2 regions of the Peribacillus sp. FSL K6-1552 genome follow, and region 1 is predicted to be linked to the other one. Evidence: riboswitches for the same ligand, from Rfam matches in the RefSeq annotation. Region 1 holds a riboswitch; the other holds the start of a gene.

Region 1 (12,652 bases):
ATGAGGAAATGTCCGGACAAGGGTATCAGTTAAGTCATATTCAATTCGAGCAGGAGATTTCACGGCTTGAGGAAGAACTGGATCTATATAAAACACAATTGGAAAATGCCGAAACTGAAGCTGTTGATAAAGGGATTAAAGAGATGCGCGAAAGCATTGAGGTGCTTTATGACCTTCTGGAGAAAGAAGTGCTTTCCAAACAGTATGTCTTGAAAAATGATGAAGTCCTCAGGAAAACGATAAGTGACCTTGAATATGAAAACGATAAACTCAAAGTTGAGACTATACATGTTCAACACACCTATCATCTAACTGAAAATGAGTTGGATGCACAACGGAAAATGGAAAAGCAAATTGTGCAGATTTCGAAACGCCATCAATTGCTTGTCTTGAAGATGGAGGATAATGTGATGGCAAGCTCGCTTATCAGCGAAGAGATGCGAGGGCTTGCTGCACAGTTGAACGAATTGCAGGAATACCAGAAAGAATTTACTGTTAAATTACAAGCTTTAAGAAAAGATGAAATGGATGCACGTGAATCACTGGCGGAGTTGAAACGGAAAATGGTTGATACAAGCCGATTAATTGCAAAAAGCAATATTCCTGGCCTGCCTGAAGAGTATAAAGTGGTGCTTCATGATGCAAAAGAAAGCATAGATGACGTTCAAAACAAACTTGAAGAAAAGCCGCTTGACATGGCAGTTGTTTATATCTTTTTAGAAAAAGCAGTCGAACAGGTCAATAAGGTCTACGAAAAGGCGCAAGAGCTAATCGAGCATATGTATTTAGCGGAAAAAGTGATTCAATTCGGAAATCGCTACCGCAGCAGCCACGATACCGTTGCTGATAGCTTAAGAGAGGCAGAAGCGAAATTCCGAAGCTATGAATATCAAGCTGCATTGGAAACAGCAGCCGCGGCTATTGAAAAGGTCGATCCAGGCAGCTTACGAAAAATTGGAGAGAATATAGAAGAAGTTCTTTCCTGAAAACCCGCTATGGCGGGTTTTTTCGTGTGTTTTATTAATGGTAGAAACAATAAAGTTAAGATAACTTCATACTTCCTTATCCAAAATATTGACTAAAAAAAGCGTGAAACGTGATAGATTTCTTGCAGAACGAGTTTTGAGAAGAAAATATAATTAATGTCTATTAAGACAATATCCATACAACTCTCCTTTCATGTTTTCACAGGTGTTTGACCAGCGTTTTACATTCTCTTTCAATTTCAATTATGTTAATATTAGAAGTCGCAACAACAACATTTGAAACGACATATAGAAGTGTGACCATCATAGATACAAAAACATGGAAGGTGAACCCATGATTTATTTTGATAATAGTGCAACAACAAAACCATATTCAGAAGTGATTGAATCTTTCATAAAGGTTTCAACTGACTATTTTGGCAACCCCTCTTCGCTTCACGGGCTTGGGGTTCAGTCAGAAAAATTGCTTTCTGCTGCAAGAAAACAGATAGCTGAATTATTAAAGGTGAAAAGCTCGGAAATTTATTTTACTTCCGGGGGTACAGAAGGAAACAACCTGGCGATTAAAGGAGCCGCTTTTTCACATGCTAACCGAGGGAAACATATTATCACGACAGCAATTGAACATCCTTCTGTAGAAGATGCATGCCATTCATTAACGAAACAGGGATATGAAATTACTTATCTTCCTGTAAATGAATATGGTCAGATAGCATTAGCAGATCTCAAACATGCTTTAAGAGAAGATACCATTTTAGTATCCGTTATGCATGTTAATAATGAAGTGGGCTCGATACAACCAATTGTTGAAATTGGAAAATTGTTGAGGGAATACCCACAGGTACTCTTCCATGTTGATAACGTTCAGGGTGCTGGAAAGATTTCTCTTTCACTGCGTGATGCTAATGTGGATTTATGTACCATATCCGGTCACAAAGTTCACGGCTTAAAGGGAACAGGCATCCTTTACATGCGTGATGGCGTCCGGATCGATCCACTTTTTCACGGTGGCAATCAAGAGACGAAAATCAGGAGCGGCACCGAAAATGTCGCGGGAATCGTCGCTCTTTCAAAAGCCTTCCGTATTAGTATGAACAACCAGTTGCTGTATCATGATAAGCTACAGCAAATCAATAAATATTTATATAAAGGTTTGCAAGAGATGGATGGAGTACTAGTTAACAGTCCTGAAGAGGGAGCACCTCATATTTTGAATTTTTCCGTTCCGGGACTCAAATCAGAAGTATTGCTTCATGCTCTTGAAGTGGATGGGATATATGTTTCGACGACTAGTGCCTGCTCTTCGAAAAAGAGAACGGTAAGCAAAACGGTAGATGCAATGTTCCATAATCAAGCTCGTTCCGAAAGTGTTATCCGAATCAGTACTACCTATAGCAATGAAATGGAAGAAGCAGAAAAAGTTCTGGCGGCGATACAGAAAATAGTCGCTAATTTAGAAAAAATAATGAGGGTTGCAAAATGAAATTTGATCATATAATTATTCGCTATGGCGAAATCTCTACGAAAAAAAGAAACCGTAAAGGCTTTGTGGACAAGATGAAGGCGCATATCCGCTGGAGTTTAAAGGATATCGAGGGCGTTGTGCTTACAGCCAATCGGGAACGGATGTATGTTCTCTTAAACGGGGTCGACCATAAGCCCGTTATTGAACGATTAAAAGGAATTTTTGGCATCCAGTCTTTAAGTCCTGCGATTAAAATTGAACGTGATTTAGAAGTGATGAAAACGGCTGCGTTATATTATCTTAATCATACTCTTGAAGAAGTGGGCACGTTTAAAATCACGACAAAACGAGCAGATAAAGACTTTCCATACAATACCGATGAAATTAACCGGGCACTTGGCGGCCATTTGCTTCGCAACACAGAAGATTTAAAGGTGGATGTAAAAAATCCCGATTTGAATCTGCTTGTTGAAGTAAGACGTGAAGCAGTGTATTTAACGGGTGAGATCATTCAGGGAGCTGGTGGTCTTCCATTTGGTTCAAGCGGAAAGGCAATGCTGATGCTTTCAGGAGGGATTGATAGCCCTGTTGCCGGATTCCTATCTATGAAACGTGGATTGGATGTAGAAGCCATCCATTTTTACAGCCCTCCTTTCACAAGTGAGCGTTCACGTCAAAAGGTAATTGACTTGGCCGGCAAGCTTGCTGAGATAAATGGCAGCATGAAAGTGCATATCGTTCCGTTTACGGAAATTCAGCTGTTAATTCAAAAACAGATTCCAGAGAACTATTCTATGACGACAACTCGTCGTTTAATGATGCGAGTAGCCGATCAAATCCGTGAAAAAGAAGAAGCAATGGCACTGATCACCGGTGAAAGCCTTGGACAGGTAGCGAGTCAGACGATGAGCAGCATGTATGCCATCAATGAGGTGACGAATACACCAATTCTACGTCCGTTGATTACAATGGATAAAACGGAAATCATCAAAATTGCCAGAGAGCTCGATACCTTTGAAATATCCAATCTTCCATACGAAGATTGTTGCACGGTCTTTACGCCAGCAAGCCCTAAAACAAAACCGAAACGTGAAAAAGTCAATTACTATGAAAGCTTCGTTGACTTCGAATCGTTAATTGCAAAAGCGGTGTCGGACACAGAAGTATTGACGGTTACACCGGGGCAGACATTCGATAAAGAAGAAGCAATGGAAGATTTATTTTAATATCCTAGAATTACCAATAAATAAGTACGAATGAAGCCATGTGTTTTAACACACTCTATAATCACAAGGAGGTGAAAAACACATGGCAAACAACAACAGCTCAAACGAATTATTGGTACCTGGAGTAGAACAAGCTCTAGAACAAATGAAATACGAAATCGCTTCAGAATTCGGCGTACAACTTGGTGCCGACACAACATCTCGCGCTAACGGTTCAGTTGGTGGAGAAATCACAAAACGCCTTGTTCAAATGGCTGAACAACAATTAGGCGGAGGATACAAACGATAATTTAATAAATATGGCTACAGAGAGCGGGTTCTTAACCCGCTCTCTTTATTTATTTGTAAAAATACATAGATATATTAGAGAAGTATCTTGTATAATGAGTAGGTACTAAGAGTTCATAATTGGAGGGGAAGCAAATGAAACGTGAAGATTTATTAGCTCCGGAACATTACAACTTAGTGAGTGAAATGGAACATTTTGCAAAAAATCCAGAAAAAGTTGCTGTACTTTGGGAAAGCGAATCCGGAGACAAAAAACAACTTACATATGAGAACTTAATAAAAAGTGCAAATAAAATCGGGAATGCCTTCCAGAAAAAGGGGCTTGGGAAAGGTGATACGGTCCTTATCATCATCCCGCGTTTAGTAGAAGCTTATCAAGTGTATTTAGCCGCTTTGAAAATCGGCATGATTGTCATTCCTTGTTCTGAAATGCTCCGCGCGAAGGATTTGGAGTTTCGAATCAATCACGGTGATGTAAAAGGAATTGTTAGTTATCATGAATACACTCATGAATTTGATGAAGTAAAGGGAGCGGAAAATCTTCTTAAATTCTCAATCGGAAAACAAATGGAGAATTGGCTTGATTTGAATGAGCTTGCTGACGCGGAATCTGATCAGCTGCCTATGGCAGCTACAAAGAGTGAGGATATGGCCTTCTTATCGTATACTTCCGGAACAACAGGAAATCCCAAAGGAGTCGTCCACACACATGGATGGGCGTATGCCCATCTGAAAACGTCTGCAGCAAACTGGCTGGGCATTAGTGAAGGAGATGTGGTTTGGGCAACGGCTGGACCTGGGTGGCAAAAATGGATTTGGAGTCCGTTTTTGGCGGTTCTTGGCACAGGAGCAACTGGCCTTGCTTATCACGGAAAGTTTGAAGCGAAAAAATATCTACAGTTGCTGCAGGACTACAAAGTGAATGCGCTATGCTGTACACCAACAGAATACCGTCTGATGGCCAAGGTGGATAACCTTGACGACTATAATCTATCCGATCTTCATAGTGCTGTATCAGCGGGGGAACCTTTAAACCAAAAAGTGTTTGAGGTTTTTAAAAATCATTTTCATATCGAAGTCCGCGATGGATATGGACAAACTGAAAACACACTGTTGGTAGGTGTAACAAAAGGCATGGAAATTAAACTGGGCTCAATGGGCAAACCAACTCCGGGCAACCATGTAGAAATCATTGATGATACCGGTAAGCCTTGTCCTCCTGGTGTGGTAGGGGATATTGCAGTGCATGTAAATACACCTGCTCTCTTTAAAGAATATTTTAAAGATCCAGAGCGAACAGCAAAGCAATTCCGTGGTGACTACTATATAACTGGCGATCAAGCGAAAATGGATGAAGAAGGCTATTTCTGGTTTGAAGGTCGTTCTGACGATATCATCATCAGCTCTGGATACACCATTGGACCATTTGAAGTAGAAGATGCACTCGTTAAACATCCATATGTGAAAGAATGTGCTGTTATAGCCAGTCCTGATGAAATACGCGGAAATGTGGTTAAAGCGTACATCGTGTTAATAGACGAAATAGATCCGAACAGCCCAGACTTAATCAAGACACTGCAAAAGCATGTAAAAGAATTGACAGCGCCGTATAAATACCCAAGGAAGATTGAATTTTTAGAAGAACTTCCTAAAACGACCTCCGGCAAAATCAAACGAGTAGATTTAAGGAAAAGAGAAGAGACACTTCTTAATAAATAAATCAAAATCATTACCGTCAGCCCTCCGGCTGGCGTTTTTTTAAATAACAGAGGATTTTTCAAAATCAAAAATATGGGAATTCATGAAATGAGATGTTACACTTACTGCATATTACGAAACATTTAATAAGGAGTGTAAAACGGTGATGGGAACGTTATGGTTCAATGGGTCGATTTATACGATGATAAAAGAAGAAGATCAAGTGGAGGCAGTCTTCACTGACAATGGTGTGATCGTTGATACCGGCAGGCTTGCCTATATAAAAGAAAAATATGCTGACAATATTTCCAGGGAAATCGACTTAAAAGGACAAACTATGCTACCGGGATTAGTAGATAGTCATCTTCATTTGGTCGGGCATGGTGAACGACTGCTCCGTTTAGACCTTTCTTTGATGAATAGCCGGGAGTCCATCATGAGTTCCGTAAAGAAAAAGTGCGAAATAACACCGGCTGGAAAGTGGATTGTTGCTGAGGGCTGGAATGAAAATGAATGGCCTAGTTCTGAATTGATTCTACGAGATGAACTAGATGCCATATCTACAGAGCATCCAATCGTATTAAAACGGGTATGTCGTCATGCCCTGGTCGTTAATTCTCGTGCCCTTTTAGAAGCAGGGATTACAGAAGAAATAGAAGAACCGTCAGGAGGAGTAATCTGCCGTTATCCCGATGGACGTCTAAATGGTTTGTTTAAAGAAAATCAGGCCCAGAACCTTGTGTTAGACCGTCTTCCCGGCATTGACCAGGGCTATATCGAAAACGCGCTTACAGAGGCCATACAAGACGCATATAAGCTTGGTTTGACTGGTGGGCATACAGAGGATCTTTTTTACTACAATGGCTTCATGCCGACTTATCAGGCGTTTAAATCGGTCATTGAGGGCCGAAACATGACCTTTCGTGCCAATTTGCTCGTTCATCACCAAGCATTTGAAGAGATGCTGGCATCCGGTGGGCGGTATCAAGGAGGCACCCGATATATTAAATTCGATAGTATGAAGATATTTACCGATGGCTCATTAGGAGGACGTACGGCCCTGTTGAGTGAGCCTTATGAAGATCAAAAGGATACGAATGGTGTGGCTATTTTCACTGAAAAGGAACTGCAGGAATTGGTGCAAAAAGCAAGGCAGGCTGATATGCCGATTGCTGTTCATGCCATTGGTGATCTCGCATTTGATTATGTCCTGAATGCGATTGAAGCTTTTCCACCTAAAAAGGGTCTTCGGGACCGGCTTATACATGCACAGATTGTTCGCCCAGAACTCTTGGAGCGTGCCGCAAAACTACCGGTCATCTTTGATATTCAACCAGGTTTCGTACCGTCCGATTTTCCATGGGTCGAAGAAAAGGTTTCAGCAAAATTATTGGAATCCTCTTATGCCTGGAAAACGTATTTGAAGCTGGGGATCATTTGTGCGGGAGGGTCAGATGCACCGATTGAACCATTAAATCCAATTTTGGGGATTCATGCAGCTGTTACAAGGAAAAAGATTAACAGTGATGATGAAACAGTGTACGGCATGGATGAAAGGCTTTCTGTTTATGACGCTTTCGCGCTTTATACAAAAGGCAGTGCGGCTGCGATTGGTCTTGAAAACCGGCGTGGTCAGATCATTAAGGGATACGACGCCGATTTTACCGTGTTTAACCGGGATGTCTTAGCTATAGAGCCAGATGATCTTCTGAAAGTTGAAGCGGTCATGACGGTCATTGACGACCGAATAATGTATGATAAAAAATAACAGTTGCAAAACATGAAATAGGTAAGCAAAATATTAATAGGATTTCGATAAAGGAATGTAATTAGAAAGAAGGCAGGTTATGAAAATAAATGAACAAAAAGAAGGGGCGATATATGCCGCCCTTTCTTATTTAATGTGGGGAGTCGTACCAATTTACTGGAAGTTCCTTCAGGGAGTTGGTGCAATAGAGATTTTAGCTCAGCGGGTGTTATGGTCTTTCGTCTTCATGCTTGTTTTATTGATGTTTATGAAAAAATGGGGAGCATTTCTTGATTATGTCAAAAACATAATGGGAAATCCCAAATTATTCGCGGCATTGCTTACGGCATCACTGCTTGTTACAGCTAATTGGGGAGTGTTCATCTGGGCTGTTAATTCGGGCCGGATTCTCGACACGAGCCTCGGCTATTATATCAATCCGCTAGTCAGTGTTTTGTTGGGAGTAATAGTCTTAAAGGAAAAATTGAGCGGGGCACAGATTGTGTCGTTCCTGCTCGCAGGAATCGGTGTATTGATACTTGGTATTCATTTCGGTACGATCCCCTGGGTCTCTCTAGTTTTAGCCATGACATTTGGGTTATACGGTCTGGCAAAAAAAATGATAAAGGCAGAATCAGCAATCGGACTGACACTCGAAACGATGATGGTAACCCCTCTTGCTCTAGGTTACTTGATATATTTGATGTTCCAATCCGAATCACAATTTTTAACCTCAGGGAGCACAAGCTTGCTGTTAGTTGGCGGTGGGATTGCCACGGCTCTACCGCTATTATATTTTGCAAAAGGGGCAGAAAAGATACCGTTATCGATGCTTGGCATTTTTCAGTATATTGCTCCAACCTTAACCTTGTTAATCGGGGTATTTGTCTATCATGAAAGTTTTACAAAAGCACATCTTTTAGCCTTTTTATTCATTTGGTCTGCCTTGGTGGTTTATACGCTTTCCATTACAAAATGGGGGAAGGCAGGGACACGTAGGTTTAAAGAAAAAAGAAACTTTGGTGCATAAAAAGAAAAAACGCTTGAGGAAATCCATTTCCCAAGCGTTTTTTTTATAGTGATACACGTCACCCTGAAAAAAATTGTTAGTGAGTGTCGAGTTTCACAAGCTATTAAAATAAACTAAAAGAGATTTTAAATCTATATCTTTAATAAGAGAAACTGTTAATCCTACGCTAGAAAGGTTTTCGAGCCTATTTCAGAAACAATTATATTGGATAGGCAGTCATGAAGTGACACGGGGTTATTACGGGGGATATTTGGCTTGAATTGACTATAGTGGGAACTATTTATGCTTATAATATGCTTTGTTAGGAACGCTGAAATGATGGCATTCCACTTTCTATTGCTATTTAATTCATCGATGATTCCTTGCTGATTGGTAATCCCAATCCCATGGCCATAAAAGAGGTTTTCTCCAAGGAATATCGCATTTTCCCCTTGCCATTCTGGAGTGCTCGGGTCGTAATCTGGGTTTTTGAAGTAAACACAGTCGCCTGGTACATAATCTTTCCCTTCATGAAATCGAAGAATCAAATTCTGCGGATAGTGCCAGTCATATAGAGTAAGGCCTGAAAAAAGACGGTCAAAATTCTTAGGACCAACCGTATCTAAAACAGCTTTTAAAAAAACAATGACTATCGCTGTCCCGCATTCGAAAGCGTAAAGACTTCCGTTTATGAAAATATCCTCAAGTGCCAGATGGGGGGGGACCCTTGGCTTAAGCTCAAATGCTCCATCTTTTGTAAGTCGCCAATATTGTTCATTGCATACAGAATCCTCGAGTATTGTAAATTCAGGATTACTCTTATCTAACGAAACAGCAGCTTTATTGACTTGCAGCCTCATCTCTATATCGAATTTAAGATCTTCCATTGTCTTATATACAAAAATATTCGGATATCTCCACATTAATTGGAGAATTTCTAATGCTTTTTCAGATATTATACCTGGTTGGATTTGACTGACATCTATCCATTTTTGATTAATCTTTATCATAATCATATCCACCTCTTGGTCACAAAATTAAATGATTAATTCAAGTGGTTCAAGAACTATTACAGTGTAATAATTATTATATGAGTTGCTGAACAATACTGATCAAATTTTATTCCTATTACTGAGGATGATCAGAATGGCCAATCGTTAGAAGAAGCAAATTAGTATTCCCTTTTCTGTATGAATTGATATAATGAGAGAGAAAAGTTCATATGTGCAAGAAATGTAGGGGAGCCGGTATTGCTGGCTGAGATTGCGTCCTTAAGATGCTGACTCTTTGAACCTGATCTGGATGATGCCAGCGGAGGGAACATATTATGACTGACTTTCTGTTTTGTATGTTAACGTCCGAATTCATCCTCGGGCGTTTTTGTTTTTTAATCTATTATTTGGATGGGGACTGGCACCCAATAAAGTTTCGGCATATGGACCTTATATAATGTGTAGGAGGAAAAATAGTGAATAAATTATTGCCACTGTTAACTTTGTTATTCCTTTTAGCTGGATGTGGTGCTGGCGGCACTACTGAAAAGGAAGAAGCAGGTAAAAATGAAGACAATAAAGAATTAAAAAAGGTTTCGGTTGTTCTCGATTGGACACCGAATACAAACCATACAGGATTGTATGTAGCGAAGGAAAAAGGGTATTTTAAAGAACAAGGCCTGGATGTAGAAATTATCATGCCAGGTGAGGCAGGAGCTGATAAGCTTGTGGCTTCAGGGAAATCAGAATTTGGCGTGAGCTACCAGGAGGGCATTACACAGGCTCGCGTGCAAGGCGTGCCGATTGTTTCGTTAGCGGCTGTCATCCAGCATAATACCTCAGGATTCGCTTCTCCTGTGGCTAAAAATATTAAAACGCCTAAGGATTTTGAAGGGAAAACGTATGGTGGCTGGGGGTCTCCAGTTGAAAAGGCTATCATCGAATCTCTCATGACAAAAGACAATGCGGATGTAAATAAAGTGGAAATAGTAAATACAGGCGACTCGGATTTTTTCACTTCAGTGAAAAGAGATATTGATTTCGCTTGGATTTATTATGGATGGACAGGTATTGAGGCTGAATTGCGAAATGAAAAGCTGAATATGGTTTACTTAACTGATTACTCAGATAAGCTCGATTACTATACGCCTGTTTTGACCACAAATGAAAAGATGATTAAAGAGGATCCAGATACTGTTAAAGCGTTCGTAGAGGCAACTTCGAAAGGGTACCAGTTTGCGATTAAGAATCCTGATGATGCAGCAGACATTTTAATCAAGGCTGCACCAGATCTAGATAAAAAGCTAGTGAAGAAAAGCCAGAAGTGGCTTGCATCTAAGTATCAGGATGATGCTCCTAGATGGGGTGAACAAAAGCTTGAAATTTGGAAGAATTATAGTGAGTGGATGACTGAAAATAATCTTCTTGAAGGTGATTTCGATCCTGAGAAAGCATTTACCAATGAATTTTTACCACAATAGGAGGAACTACAATGGCAAACTCATTAATTAGTATACAAATTATTCCTAAAGGGGAAAATGTCATCCCCTTAGTCGATGAAGCGATCAAAATCATCGATGAATCAGGTGTCAAGTACGAGGTGCACCCGCTTGAAACAACAATGGAAGGTGAGCTTTCTGTGCTTCTGGCCGTTATAGAAAAAATGAATGTAAGAATGATTGAAATAGGTTCGCCGAATGTCATTTCCCAAGTGAAAATATTGTACCAGCCTAGCGGAATCACGATGGATACGTTAACGGAGAAATATCGGCCATGAGCGGAAGAAAGATTTGGAAGAAGGGGGCTCCCTTCTTTCTTTTATTATTGTTGCTAATAGTGTGGGAGTTAGCAACAGGCTTATTAAAGGTTGAAAAATGGCTACTTCCTGCTCCATCAGCCATTTTTATCGAGGGAATAGAGTCGTTTCATAGCCTTTTTGGACACCTTATATCAACTACTAACCTTGCATTATCTGGTTTTTTTATTGGAAGCTGTATTGGCTTAGTAATTGCTGCTCTCTTACACCTTTTTCCTGGTGTAAAAGATGCGGTTTATCCGCTTCTCATTCTATCACAAAATATTCCTATCATCGTTTTGGCGCCGCTTCTAGTCATCTGGTTTGGCTTTGGTATGCTGCCGAAGCTGATTGTGATTTCTCTCGTATGTTTTTTCCCTCTCGCTGTTGCTTCATTGGACGGTTTTCGCCAGACTCCTTATGAACTTAAGCATTATTTCAAGATGATGGGAGCAGGGAAAATGCAACTATTTTGGAAGCTAGAACTTCCTCACTCGATTCCGTTCATTTTCTCCGGACTGAAAATTTCGGCCACTTACAGTGTAATGGGGGCGGTTATTTCGGAGTGGCTTGGGGCTAAATCGGGGATAGGTGTTTATATGACGCTCGCATCTTCTTCATTTAGGACAGATCGGGTGTTTGTTGCCATTTTTATCATTATGGGACTGAGTCTTCTCTTTTTTGGAATCATTACCATACTTGAAAAATACTTTGTTTCATGGAAGAGAAAGGAGGGTGAAAAGGATGAAGCTGCAAATTAAAGATGTCTCCTATTCTTTTGATGGTAAACAGAATATTTTAGATAATATAAATTTCTATGTGGATGATGGAGAGTTTGTAACCATCCTTGGGCCATCTGGCAGTGGTAAAAGTACATTGTTTCACCTAATCGGGGGCATTTTGAAGCCGCATCATGGCATCATTTCACTGGACAGTAAAAAAATAAATGGCTTAAAGGGTCATATAAGCTATATGCCTCAGCAGCCATCCCTTTTACCTTGGAGAACGGTATTAGAAAATGTTTTGCTAGGAAGCGAACTTTCGGGTGTTAAAGATAAAGAAATGGCAAAAGCTCTATTGATGAAAGCCGGATTAGAAGAGTACGAGAAAGCATATCCACACGAATTATCTGGCGGCATGAAGCAAAGAGCTGCGTTTATTCGAAGTATTTTAAGTCCACAGGAATTGATGTGCCTGGACGAACCCTTTTCTGCCTTGGATGAACTGACAAGATTGCAAATGCAAAAATGGCTGATGTCTGTTTGGGAAGAAAATCGGAGGTCGGTGCTTTTTGTTACGCATAGCATTGATGAAGCGGTTTTCCTTTCCGATAGAATATACGTGTTATCAGCAAAACCAGCAACTGTCATCAAAGAAGTTGTAGTTCCATTTCCAAGGCCAAGAAGTGAGGAACAGCTTCTTAGTGATGAATTTTTCAATTTGAAG
Region 2 (12,652 bases), 3.6 Mb from region 1:
ATTTTCTAAGCGGGTAACGTATGAATCGAAGATACTTAATAATCTTTCAGATTCACTTGTTGTATATCCTTCAACTCTTCCCGCAAAGCCACCTAATAACAAATGCTTTTTCCCAGTTTCTGAGTGCACGTGAACGACTTCGTAGGTATTATCATTTTTGCTCTCGCTGGTAAAATCTCAGACTCGTTTGTCCGCTTTTTAGAAAATCATTTACTGAAATGGCAAGATAGCTTTAAAGCTTAATTGAAAAGGATGACCGCCCGTGATGGGAGGTCATCCTTTTTTTGTTTTGTTGGAGTTACTGGAAGGTGTTGTTTTTTATTCTTTTTCTTTATATAAAGGTAAAAAAATAGTGAAGGATGTTCCTTTATTCAATTGGCTTTTTACTATAATTTCTCCCTTGTATTTTTGGGCGATATTATAGCAAACAGTTAAGCCGATACCGGTACCTCTTTCTTTAAGTGAATAAAACGGCGTGCCTAGTATTTTAAGCTGTTCCTTAGAAAGTCCTATACCTGTATCCGTGATTTTTATTCTTGCCATATTTCGTTCTTGTTCTGTTTCTACAGTGATAAATCCGGGATTGTTCATTGATTCAATCCCGTTTTTAATAATATTAACTAAAACTTGTTTAAGTTCAATCGGATTCATTTTGATGTATAGTTCTCCGCTAAATTTAAGTAGAAAGCCTACATTACAATTATTAGCAAAACTAGTTAATAGATCAGAGATTTTCTGAATTTCATGATTCAAATGAATAACCTGGATATTTCCTGATTGTGGTTTTGCTAATGATAAATAGTCATTGATTATTACCTGTGTATATTCAAGTTCTGTAAGCATGGTTTGTACATAAAATTTTTCTGTTTCGTTCAGTTCTTTTTCTTGATCTAATAATTGGGCAAATCCTTTTACGACTGTAATGGGGTTCCTTATTTCATGCGCAATGGTAGCGGCTAGCTGACCGACTGAATTTAATTGTTTAGCTTGTTGAATTTCTTTATGAAATGCATTTGTGGATTCCATTCTATTGTTTGTTCCTATAAATACAAATACTAATATTATTTGTATAGCTATAAAATTCAATGTATTACCAAAACTATCCAATGCGACATACTCGTACGTATACTGAAGATTTGTATGCGAAATAACTAAGATAAAAGTAGGTCCAAGTATGATATTTAAAGAAGCGACAATATAAAACCCTATTTTATCAAAGAGAAAAATGGGGATTAAGGGTGCTATTGCGAATAAAGACAACATAATTGCAGTATCTGGGAATACCCAAAATTTAATATATAAATAAACAGTAATTAAGAAAATGAACAGGGTTTTATATAAATTAGTTTCTTTTTTTACGAAAAATAACAAAGAAAGAATGATTCCAGATATCAAAATGACCTGTAAAGACATATCGTAAGGATTAGCTTTCCAACTTATTGGAGATACAGAAATGCCAACTAATAGTAAAAAGGATATCATTGCCATAAATGCCTTAAGTATAAATCGGTGTTTGTTTTGATAATACTGATAGTTTTTTAACATAATTCCCCTTGATTTTAATATTCTGTTTTTTTTAATAGTAATCTTTTACTAGTTTTTTGTAAATCAAAAAAACATAGATTTTGATATCTCATTTTACAAAGCTTTAAGTTGGGAAGCAAATTAAGTAAAGTAAGTCTAAAGGAACTGGATAGTGCATTCAATATAGGTGAAACGGACTAAGTGATTTTTATCAGTATGCTGTTTTATGGGTTTCTTTCCTTATTTTTATAGAGGTGTAGTTTCTTTACACTATATTAGTTGTAGCTTTACATTTCCCTTCTAAAATGAAAGTAAGAATAGAAGGGAGAGAGGGAAATTGAAAACTAGTATAAAGAAATTAGGTTTATGTATTATGAGCGTAGGATTTATATTACAGGCTACATCGTTGGATGCTTCAGCTGCTTCAGCAAAAGAAAATCATTCAAACTCATCAATTTATGACAAGAAAATTGTGAATATCGCGCATCGCGGTGCTTCTGGTTATGCTCCTGAACATACCATTCCCGCTTATCAATTGGGAGAACAAATGAAGGGTGACTACATAGAAATCGATCTCCAGATGACTAAGGACGGAAGATTAATAGCGATGCATGATGAAAAGGTGGATCGCACAACAAATGGTACAGGTCTGGTGAAAGATTTAACACTAGCAGAAATAAAAAAACTGGATGCCGGCTCTTGGTTCAATGAAAAATATCCGCAATTTGCAAAAACGAAATATAAAGGGTTAGTGGTTCCAACTCTTGAAGAGGTTTTTAAAAAATTTGGCAGACAGGCAAATTATTATATTGAGACTAAGTCTCCAGAGGTATATCCAGGAATGGAAAAAGAACTTCTAGAGGTTCTGAAAGATTATAAGATGGTAGATTCAAAGGGACGTACCAAAAATGTACTTATACAATCGTTCAGCAAAGAAAGTCTGTTGAAGGTTCATGACATGAATCCAAAGTTACCACTGGTTCAACTTTTCTCTTATAAGAATCAGGCAACTATTTCTGATAAAGAATTAGAATCTATTAAGGAATATGCCATTGGAGTTGGTCCGAACTTCACTAAGATAGATGGACAATACGTGAAAATGGTCAGAAATCATGGTCTTCAATTTCATCCGTATACAGTAAATGAAAGAGCTGATATGAAAAAAGCTTTAGAATGGGGAGCAACGGGATTGTTTACAAATTACCCTGATGTATTTAATGAGGTAATAAAAGAGTATAAAAAAGAAAAATACAATAAGATCATGAGTAAATGAAGAATAGATTGAGAAGATTTATATAAGCTTATTAGGAATCATCAACTAAATAAAGGTATCCATAAGTAAGCTTCGATTCTTCGGGGCTTTTTTTTGTATCTCGTTTTTTAGAATTTAAACCTAATCCGAAACTTCAGAAGAAGGATGATATTATCGTACGTGTGACATCTACGGCAATTTGCGCGTCAGATCTTCATAGTATTATGATATAGAGAAGTATAATAGGAGCTTTAAAAAAAGAAAGGCCGATAAATGATCTTGAATAAGATTGTTTGATAAGAAAATGATGCAATTTATTATATAATAATATTGATAAAGGGAGGTAGGTCTGATGGTATATAATTCGGCAGCTGAACTGTGTGAAGGGTTTGAGGCAGTATATCAGCCTATTCAAGTTCAGTTAACGATTGAGATTGTTGATAAGAGATTAGGGCCTGTAAAGGCTGAAGCAGAGATTGCCATCAAGCCTGTTGAGTCAAAGGGGTTTTTAGAGGTGTTGGTGGAGGATCTGGAATCGGAGCATATTTTTGCTGATGAAAATGGCAGCATATACGGAAGCTTTGGAATTGATCAGAGCATCCAAATTTATGATGAAGTTCTAGACATTATTCCGTTCGATGATCTAATCGGAAAAGAAAATTGGAAAGTGACTGTCGATTCATTTATTGCGGAAGAAAAGCTAAAAGGACAGCTGGAAAAGGTACTGAATAATTACCAATTTAGTGATATGAGCGGTAAATATAAATTTAGAAAAATATGTACGATTACGGAACTCCAATTTTTGAAGTGAAAAAAATAGAGAAGGTAAAAGCCTTCTCTATTTTCATTATTATTCTTGGATCATTTTAAATCCGTTCTGGTTAGCTTTTCTTCGTATTCGGCCTCATCTAACCCTATTCACTCCTTATTCTCGTCCTTTAACTAAGAGCTTCTTCGAATTATGTTTAAATCAGACAAAAGTAAGTTCGGCATTGGTTAAAAACATATTCCCATCAAATATCTATTATTAAAAAATCCACTTTTTTGAATGCGATGGTAAGTATGCATGAAATCGCATCAGATTGTGAAATATGGTTCTATATTTTTCATCATTTGTTAGATATATTGAATTAAAGGGTACTAAAAAAGCACAGGAGTTAGCTCCTGTGCAACGAAATTATTTATAAACCTTACTTGGGATTTTTACGGCAGGATGGCCAGCAGCATAAGGAGCCACTTCATATTCTTGGAATACGAGATAGATCCCCCCGTTTGTATAATAGAACTGTGAATCCTTATTGACGGGAACATCGCTCTGTTTTTTTACATAAAAACTATCTCTTTTCCTCATGTAGTCATAAGCATATTTCTGCACCTTCGTATATTTCACTTTGGATGTGAGGATTTCACTGATTTTCACCTGTTTACCGGAAGATTCTTTGAAATTATAGGATGTTGTGTATCCCATTCCATGAGCTCCACCGCTATAGTAGTAATCGTCAATAAGAATGCTTAGCTTTCCATCTTGGTTGAATTTCACTTTATACGAAATACTGTAACTATACTGACAAGAGTATGGGGATTCTTTGCACCATTCCTCATTTTTATCTTTTTCCCTATCCTTTTTGGCTTGTAGATAAGAGGAATAGGCGTCCTTGGCATGCTTAGTTAACACCAGATTAATTTTATCCTGAGCTGCTTTACTTTTTAGTCCTGATACTTGCGGATACGACAAGTCACTGATATTTTTATATTTTTTCTTGGTTATCTTCACATTGCTGAATTTTAAATATTTTGTAGATACATAGGCTTTTTTTCCATTGTACCGAATTTCCGACCAGCCGGATTTTGTTTTCGAATAAACGGTTACGGCTTTCCCTTTCTCCAACGATCCTACTTTTTTATAGCTGGTGCTGGGGCCACTTCTAACAGTTAAAGGGGAACCCTTCGTATTTACCGTGGCATTTTCTGTAGTGGCTGCTGAGACTGAGTCGATTTTTATCAGTAAAAAAGAGATGCATGTAAAAGTTAATGCGACAGCAAGGACAATCTTAGTGAAATTCTTGAATAGCATTCAATTACCACCTTTGTATAATTTTTACATTATCTATTATATAAGTAGGTGGATTAATTAGAAAGTGAATTTTTTATTTCAAAAGTTAAAGAGGAGAAAAAAATGAAAATTGGTTTAGTACGACACTTTAAGGTGGCACATGAATTCCCAACTGGAAAATATGTGACGGCGGATGATATGAATCAATGGTTTAAGGATTATGATGTAGCAGATATTATTTATGGGACAACTTTATTGGACGATGAGGAATGGAAGAGATGTTATTGCAGCGATATGTCGAGAGCAGTGAAGACGGCTGAGCATATCTATCCTGGTGAGGTTAATCAGATGGAGGAACTTCGGGAAATACCATCTCCACCTCTTAACGGGAATGTGAAGCTGCCATTCATACTTTGGGCCATTTGGATTCGCTGTTGCTCGGTAGTTAACAAGCAGACGAGAGCGGAGATTAAGATTGCTGAGAAACGGATCAATAAAGTATTGGACGAGCTTCTCGCAAAAGGAGAGCAGGATGTGTTGATTGTGAGTCATGCTGCTCTCATGGTATATATGAGGAAAGAGCTGATCCGACGGGGATTCGCAGGTCCAAAGTTTAAGATTGCTAGTAATGGAAAGTTGTATGTGTTCGAAAGAAAATAAGGAAAAACTCGCATGTGAACTTTTTTAAGTTTTCATGAGCAAATAGGGTAAGCCTTTTGATATTTCAAAGAAAGATGAAGGCATTTTACCGATAGTTATTCTTTTTCTAATGGTTGTGGTTTATTATTGTAATAGTGTAATTTTTTCGAATTCAATGGTAGGGAAAAGAGGGTGAGCATTTTGGTAAAGGCAGTTTTTTTTGATTTAGATGATACGTTACTTTGGGATCAGAAGAGTGTGAAAGAGGCTTTTATAGCGACTTGCGAATTGGCTATGGCGAAATATGATTTGAATGTTGACGAGTTTGAGGAAGCAGTACGGAAAGAAGCACGTGAGCTTTATTCTTCTTATGATACATATGAATTTACGCAAATGATCGGTATCAACCCGTTTGAAGGACTTTGGGGTAATTTTCGAGATGATCATGATGAATTCCGTAAGATGGCCGAGATTGTACCAGCTTATCGGAAAGAGGCATGGACAAGAGGCTTGAATGCATTAGGGATAGATGACCCGGCATTTGGTCTTGAGCTAGCAGAACGTTTCCCTGCTGAGAGACGGAAAAAACCATTTATTTATGAAGAAACATTCCAGGTGTTAGATGAGTTAAAAGGGAAGTACAAATTGTTATTGCTGACGAATGGTTCGCCTGAGCTTCAAAATACGAAGCTTGAGATCACGCCTGAGTTAGTTCCTTATTTCGATCAAATCGTTATTTCCGGCGCGTTTGGACGTGGGAAACCGGATGCTTCTATTTTCGAGCATGCATTAGAAATCATGGAGCTTGATAAGGATGAAGTATTAATGGTCGGCGACAATTTAATGACGGATATCCTTGGTGCATCACGTGCAGGCATTAAATCGGTTTGGATAAACCGTCATGATAAGGAACGGAATGAAGTTATCCCTAATTATGAAATCATGCATTTAGAGGAGCTTTTTCCTATCCTTGAGAGTCTAAATAAATAACGGATATATCCCCTTCAAGTAGTAAGTTCCAAAAGACTTAACTTGGAGGGGATTTTATTTAATTCAAAACATGGCATTAAAATAATAGGTCTTTGAATTTATTTACAAACCAAAATGGATGGTATATAGTTACCTTGTAATAATTAATATTATTCAGACTAGGGGTGTCCAATAAAAGTTGGGCTGAGAGAGAAGCGTGTTAAAGCTTCTTAACCCTCAGGACCTGATCTGGTTCATACCAGCGTGGGGAAGTTAGAATCTACTATTCAATGACATTTAATTTGGTCATTTCTGTAGTCATACTAACTTTAGCCGGGTCTTAAATATGAGACCTGGCTTTTTCGTGCGAAAATGGATTGGATTTTGTCCTTTTTAATCTAACTTAAAAAGGAGAAATGAAATCATGAGTAATTCAGTAAATGACATGAACGTTTCAATTATGTCCAATTTTGCAGGAAGTAAAAAAGTTTATGTAGAGGGGTCTAGACCTGATATAAAAGTTCCTATGCGTGAAATTAAACTAAGTCCCACAACAGGAGCATTTGGTGAAGAGGAAAATTTACCTCTACGCGTTTATGATACTAGCGGTTTCTATACGGATTCTGAGTATTCTATTGATATTCGTAAAGGTCTTGACCCTATTAGACGCAACTGGGTTCTTGAACGGGAAGACGTTGAAGAGTATGTGGGGCGTGAAATAAAACCCGAAGATAATGGTTATAAAAAAGTTGAGTCTCATTCCAAAGCAGAAGTTTTTCCGGGATTGATACGAAATCCTTTGCGTGCAAAGAAGGGGAGAAACATAACCCAACTCCATTATGCTCGTAAAGGTATCATTACCCCAGAAATGGAGTTTATTTCGATTAGAGAAAGTGTTTCCGCTGAGTTTGTACGAGATGAAGTAGCTAGCGGGCGGGCCATTATACCGGCTAATATTAACCATCCTGAAAGTGAGCCGATGATTATCGGACGTAATTTTCATGTGAAAATAAATGCGAATATTGGGAATTCAGCGGTTAGTTCATCCATCGAAAATGAAGTAGAAAAAATGACTTGGGCCACTCGCTGGGGAGCCGATAACATCATGGATCTCTCTACCGGAAAAAATATACACACAACCCGTGAATGGATTATTAGAAATTCGCCTGTACCTGTTGGAACAGTACCGATTTATCAAGCGCTTGAAAAAGTAGATGGAGTCGCTGAAAATTTAACATGGGAGGTTTTTCGGGATACTTTAATTGAGCAGGCTGAGCAAGGTGTTGATTACTTTACCATACATGCTGGTGTGCTTCTGCGATATATCCCATTAACAGCAAAGCGGATGACGGGAATTGTTTCCCGGGGGGGATCTATTATGGCTCAATGGTGTCTGGCTCATCATGAAGAAAGCTTCCTCTATACCCATTTTGAAGAAATCTGTGAAATCATGAAAGCATATGATGTATCTTTCTCATTAGGAGATGGGCTTCGTCCGGGATCTATTGCAGATGCAAACGATGAAGCGCAATTTGCGGAATTGGAAACATTGGGTGAACTAACAAAGATTGCTTGGAAACATGATGTACAAGTTATGGTTGAGGGACCCGGTCACGTTCCAATGCATTTGATTAAAGAAAATATGGATAAGCAATTGGAAGTCTGTCAAGAAGCCCCATTCTATACACTGGGACCCCTGACAACTGATATAGCTCCTGGCTACGATCATATTACTTCTGCGATTGGGGCTGCCATGATTGGCTGGTTTGGAACTGCGATGCTTTGTTATGTGACACCGAAAGAGCACCTTGGACTTCCAAATAAAGAGGATGTTCGAATAGGGGTTATTACGTATAAAATTGCAGCCCATGCTGCTGACCTAGCAAAAGGCCATCCTAATGCTCAAAAACGAGATGATGCCCTTTCAAAAGCAAGGTTCGAATTTCGTTGGAGAGATCAGTTTAATCTATCGCTCGATCCAGAAAGAGCCGTTGAATATCATGATGAAACTCTACCTGCTGAGGGTGCCAAAACAGCTCACTTTTGTTCAATGTGCGGTCCTAAATTCTGCAGCATGAGAATCTCACAAGATATTCGTGATTTAGCTAAAGAAAAAGGGCTTGGTTTTGAGTCTGTAATCGATGAAGGCCTGAAAGAAAAAGCGAATGAATTTAGAAACACAGACGGAAAAATCTATCAATAATGTGGACGAAAAGGAGAATTCGATGAATCGAGTAATCCAGATTAAAGTTGAAATGAAACAGTTGGAAAATCAGCTGGATCAGCTAAAAAAAGAGCTGAGTATTTTTCGGGAAAATTGTAATCATGAATTTGTGAAAAATGATTATATACAAGAATGCACAAAGTGCCACTTAATTGAGAGTCTGCAATGGTAGAGATTTTTGGATCCTGGGTATTCTAGTAAGAAGAAAATCAGCAAATTTAAAGAGCTACTTTAATGTTCCTTAAGATTATTAAGTATGAAGGGGAAGAGGGACTAACAATCCTTTTTCCTTATTTTTCGTATGCACCGAATTAGATTTTGAATTCCCAAAGATACCCAAGATATTCCCTCTTCCTTTTACAAGTATAAGTTACCTCAGGTACTTTCCTTTATCCTAGTATGTCCTTCATTTCTTAGTAATAATGTTAGTCAAAAAAAACAATACAATTATTATGAAGAGCGTGGCTTATTAGTTTTCATGGAAGAGTTTATATTGAATAATCCTGTTGGGTTTTAACATACTAAACTTGTTCGCATCATTGATAAAACGAGGAGGGAAATAAAATGCAAAACCAAAATCAACAAGGTCAAGTACACCAGAACATGCAAACGGGTGCTATTCCCCCACAAATGAATCACGGTGGTCATGAAGTATTTGATGTACATGAAGTGTTGTCGGGAACGATTGGTACTTTAAACACTTATATGCTTTTGCGTCAGCATGTACAGGATCAAGAATTACTGGACATTCTGGATCGTCAATATCAGTTCATCCAAGATGAATATAACCTTTCATTAGAGTGCTTTCAATCTGGCCAAGACCCATCCAAACGAACACAGAGCTACAAAATGAATCAAGGGAACGATTTTATATATGGATTGACACCAACTCAGCCAAAGAAACCTTTGCAATCCATATCGGAAATTACGGATGAATGCATTTCAGGCTTGATGCTTGGGGCAGTGAAGTCTGCTGCTTCTTTAAAAGCAATGTCTGCACTTGAAATTACAAACCCAGTTGTGCGTCGCGTATTTGCAGATTCTATTCCGAACTGCATTGAAATGGCATATGAGATTTCGATATATCAGAACAAACATCATTACTACCAAGTTCCACAGCTTGCACAGCAGGATATGCAACAAATGTTGAATTCATATTCACCTGCACAAGGAAACAACAACGTAAGCCATTAATTAAAAAACTAACAAATTTATTCCGACCAGTTAGATAACTATAGCAATTTATTAAGGGATAGGACTAAGCACCGTAAGTCCTATCCCTTCAATAATTTTAACCAGTGTTGTTTCCTTATTATTGTTTCATCTGATTTATTTCCTGAACACAATTTTGGACAAGAGTTACAGCCTGGTTTATAGTTGCTCCTCCTCCAAATGCTGCCGTCACTCCGATTTCTTCCAGGATTTCTTGTTCTGAACATCCTTAATCAAGGCATATCCGTAAAAACACCGATTCAGCTTTACAATCGTGAAGAGAGTTTCTGTAGTATTATTAGCTTGAAATTCCAAATTCCATTCAGCGCCATCCCTAATAATCTTTCATCAAAAATTAGTATGAACTAAACAAGAAATGATTAATCAAAAACGATGGAGTTATTGAGAATGAATAGCCCGTTAGATCACGTGTAGATGTACTAATACATATACATAAGGATATTCTGTTGCATCGCCACATACAGCTCATTTGTATAGAGCATCCATAGACCGCAAGGCACTCCAGAATAGTTGAAGACTAAAATATGGACAAAGTATAATGAAATATGTAAAGAGTTAAGATACCTTTTTGCAGAGTCTAACTTAAGGGGGGAAATCGTAATGAATGAACTGAACGCATTATTCCGAAAAAGAATAGGGCTGCTGGAACATGAAAAAGTGACTTTTGAAAAATTAGATGAAATTCTTGAAAAGACAGCGAAAACAATTCCCTTTGAAAACTTATCCATCATGGCATCTCATCTTAGTGACATCAACAAAGAAAATATCATGAACAAAGTTCTCGTGAGAAACGAGGGGGGACTTTGTTATGAATTGAATACGGCGCTTTATTTTTTCCTAGTGGAAAATGACTTTGACGTTTTCTTAGTTCGCGGCGTAATTTACACTCAAGGGTGGATGACCATAGGTAGAACCCATGTCGCCATTCTATTAAATCATGAAGGTCAAACTTATTTAGTCGATACGGGATTTGGAGGGAATTTGCCTTTAAAACCAGTACCGTTTAACGGAGAAACCGTTATTTCTCAAAATGGTGAATTTCGAATTAAAAAGGAATGTAACGAACATGGAGATTATATTTTTGAATTAAAGCTGAAACATAAAGATCCCGATTGGAAAATTGGATATGCTTTCGATTCTTCAAAGACCGTAGAAAATGTTGTGGAACTGAATGAGATTCAAACTATCATCAGGGAAAACCCAAAATCACCTTTTAACAAATATCCTTTAATCACTCGACTTACAAATAGCGGGAACATCACTTTAACCGATACATCCTTTACGCAGTGGGACGACGGGAAAGTGACAAAAGAAGAAATAGATAGCACACGATTCAAAGAGATAATGAAACAGTATTTTGATAGATAAGAGATAACGAAAGAAAGTTGCCCTCCCTCAGGCTGTCGAGAAACCTTTGACAGCCTCTTTTTATGTTACTTAACTTAGACATTGAATTTGTTAGGGTGCTTGAATGCGGAAACCATTAGTGTACGACCTTGAAGGAAGGAGACAATCTGATTTTGTTATCCTCATTAAATGCAGGACAATCACCCTTCCTTGTCGAACTAAGTACAAGAGAAGAGGCTGATGAAAATGAGTAATGCAAAATACAAATTTTATTATGTGAATGGGGAAACAGAGGAGTTAGAGACGAATGAACCCTATACTGATGAAGCCAATAGTATTCTGAATCTGCAATTAATTCAAAATGCGACATGGTTACAAGCAGGTGGGAAGCATATCAACTTAGCTAATGTAATTAGTATCGAATTTGCAGGAGACCAAGATAAACGTAAATTAGAGCAAATTAAGTTTAGGCCTAATAAATAAAGCACCCAATACGGGTGTTTTTTTTTATCATTTGTTATAGTTTTAATTGAATAGGTGAAAAGGGAGAGATTCAAAATGGAGAAGAAAAATCGATTAGTTTTTACTAGATCAAACGCTGGTACTAAACGGAAATTCGATGAGGCTATTACAATTCTGGAATATAGCGTAATGCTTGTTGAACTCTTCGACTTAAAAGAATTTAATAATGTTATTGCCGGGCAGTTAAGGCTAATTCTATGTGAGAACAAATATACACGAATAAAGAGGGAAAAAGTCACCATTGATAACTCCTTAATAAAGAAAATCAATCCTAACCCGAAATTGTATCCCGTTAAAGATTTCATTGAAATAAGCAAAGAAGGCAATACAGAAATACCCGAAGAACTTTTCGATTACACTAAGCCGAGGATTGATTTAAATATTTGGCGAAATCAAGTAATCTATAAAAGTAGTTTAGGGGGCATTCTCCAGGAAATTACAATCTTAGATTTTATTAAGGAGTCTGCTCAAAAGAGTGGTGGTGCTCACGTGGAATCAAGTCTTCCTGAAAAGTCTTTTATGGTGGACGAGCATGCCGAAAGTATTTTAAGGTGTATAGCAAGAGGATTATTTAGGTCTATTGGTAGAGATTTTGAAGAACATTCTTCTATGAACCTTACACATATAATAAAGAAAATTGAACAATCAAAAGCCTCCGAGTAGTTTCTTTATTGTAAAAAAAGGGGGGGATTTACCCTTACTTCATGACAAGACAATCACGTTGCCTGAAGATTGAGTAAAAAGCATTTAGGGGAAGATATAACAGAAGAGGCATTCTGAGTAAAGGTAAGTTCTTTATGTAATGAGTAGAAGAATTTATCCAATTAAGTCTTCAATTGTAGCAGGTTAGGATAACAATAAAAGACGATTTTTCCACCTAGAGTTGGAA

The links. A riboswitch is a leader RNA that binds a small molecule or an ion and turns the genes downstream of it on or off. The one in region 1 is predicted to bind thiamine pyrophosphate.
Region 2: another riboswitch for thiamine pyrophosphate. It lies ahead of thiC (phosphomethylpyrimidine synthase ThiC); the one in region 1 lies ahead of NST21_RS21120 (ABC transporter substrate-binding protein).

What each region holds. Positions count from the first base shown of each region.
Region 1 covers NZ_JBBOST010000001.1:4,382,680-4,395,331, reverse strand. The annotation lists gene ezrA (septation ring formation regulator EzrA) at 1-986, shown strand, start outside; gene NST21_RS21155 (cysteine desulfurase family protein) at 1,321-2,469, shown strand; gene thiI (tRNA uracil 4-sulfurtransferase ThiI) at 2,466-3,677, shown strand; gene NST21_RS21145 (alpha/beta-type small acid-soluble spore protein) at 3,760-3,966, shown strand; gene mbcS (acyl-CoA synthetase MbcS) at 4,101-5,684, shown strand; gene NST21_RS21135 (amidohydrolase) at 5,830-7,431, shown strand; gene rarD (EamA family transporter RarD) at 7,511-8,440, shown strand; gene NST21_RS21125 (protein-glutamine gamma-glutamyltransferase) at 8,602-9,429, opposite strand; TPP riboswitch at 9,647-9,756, shown strand; gene NST21_RS21120 (ABC transporter substrate-binding protein) at 9,888-10,892, shown strand; gene NST21_RS21115 (thiamine-binding protein) at 10,904-11,188, shown strand; gene NST21_RS21110 (ABC transporter permease) at 11,185-11,967, shown strand; gene NST21_RS21105 (ABC transporter ATP-binding protein) at 11,951-12,652, shown strand, end outside.
Region 2 covers NZ_JBBOST010000001.1:799,439-812,090, forward strand. The annotation lists gene NST21_RS03825 (TauD/TfdA dioxygenase family protein) at 1-102, opposite strand, end outside; gene NST21_RS03835 (HAMP domain-containing sensor histidine kinase) at 319-1,545, opposite strand; gene NST21_RS03840 (glycerophosphodiester phosphodiesterase) at 1,898-2,797, shown strand; gene NST21_RS03845 (hypothetical protein) at 3,129-3,587, shown strand; gene NST21_RS03850 (PdaC/SigV domain-containing protein) at 3,954-4,850, opposite strand; gene NST21_RS03855 (histidine phosphatase family protein) at 4,953-5,489, shown strand; gene NST21_RS03860 (HAD family hydrolase) at 5,670-6,458, shown strand; TPP riboswitch at 6,609-6,725, shown strand; gene thiC (phosphomethylpyrimidine synthase ThiC) at 6,859-8,640, shown strand; gene NST21_RS03870 (hypothetical protein) at 8,663-8,833, shown strand; gene NST21_RS03875 (spore coat protein) at 9,226-9,855, shown strand; partial or broken gene NST21_RS03880 (carboxymuconolactone decarboxylase family protein) at 9,974-10,102, opposite strand; gene NST21_RS03885 (arylamine N-acetyltransferase family protein) at 10,495-11,262, shown strand; gene NST21_RS03890 (hypothetical protein) at 11,488-11,724, shown strand; gene NST21_RS03895 (hypothetical protein) at 11,800-12,426, shown strand.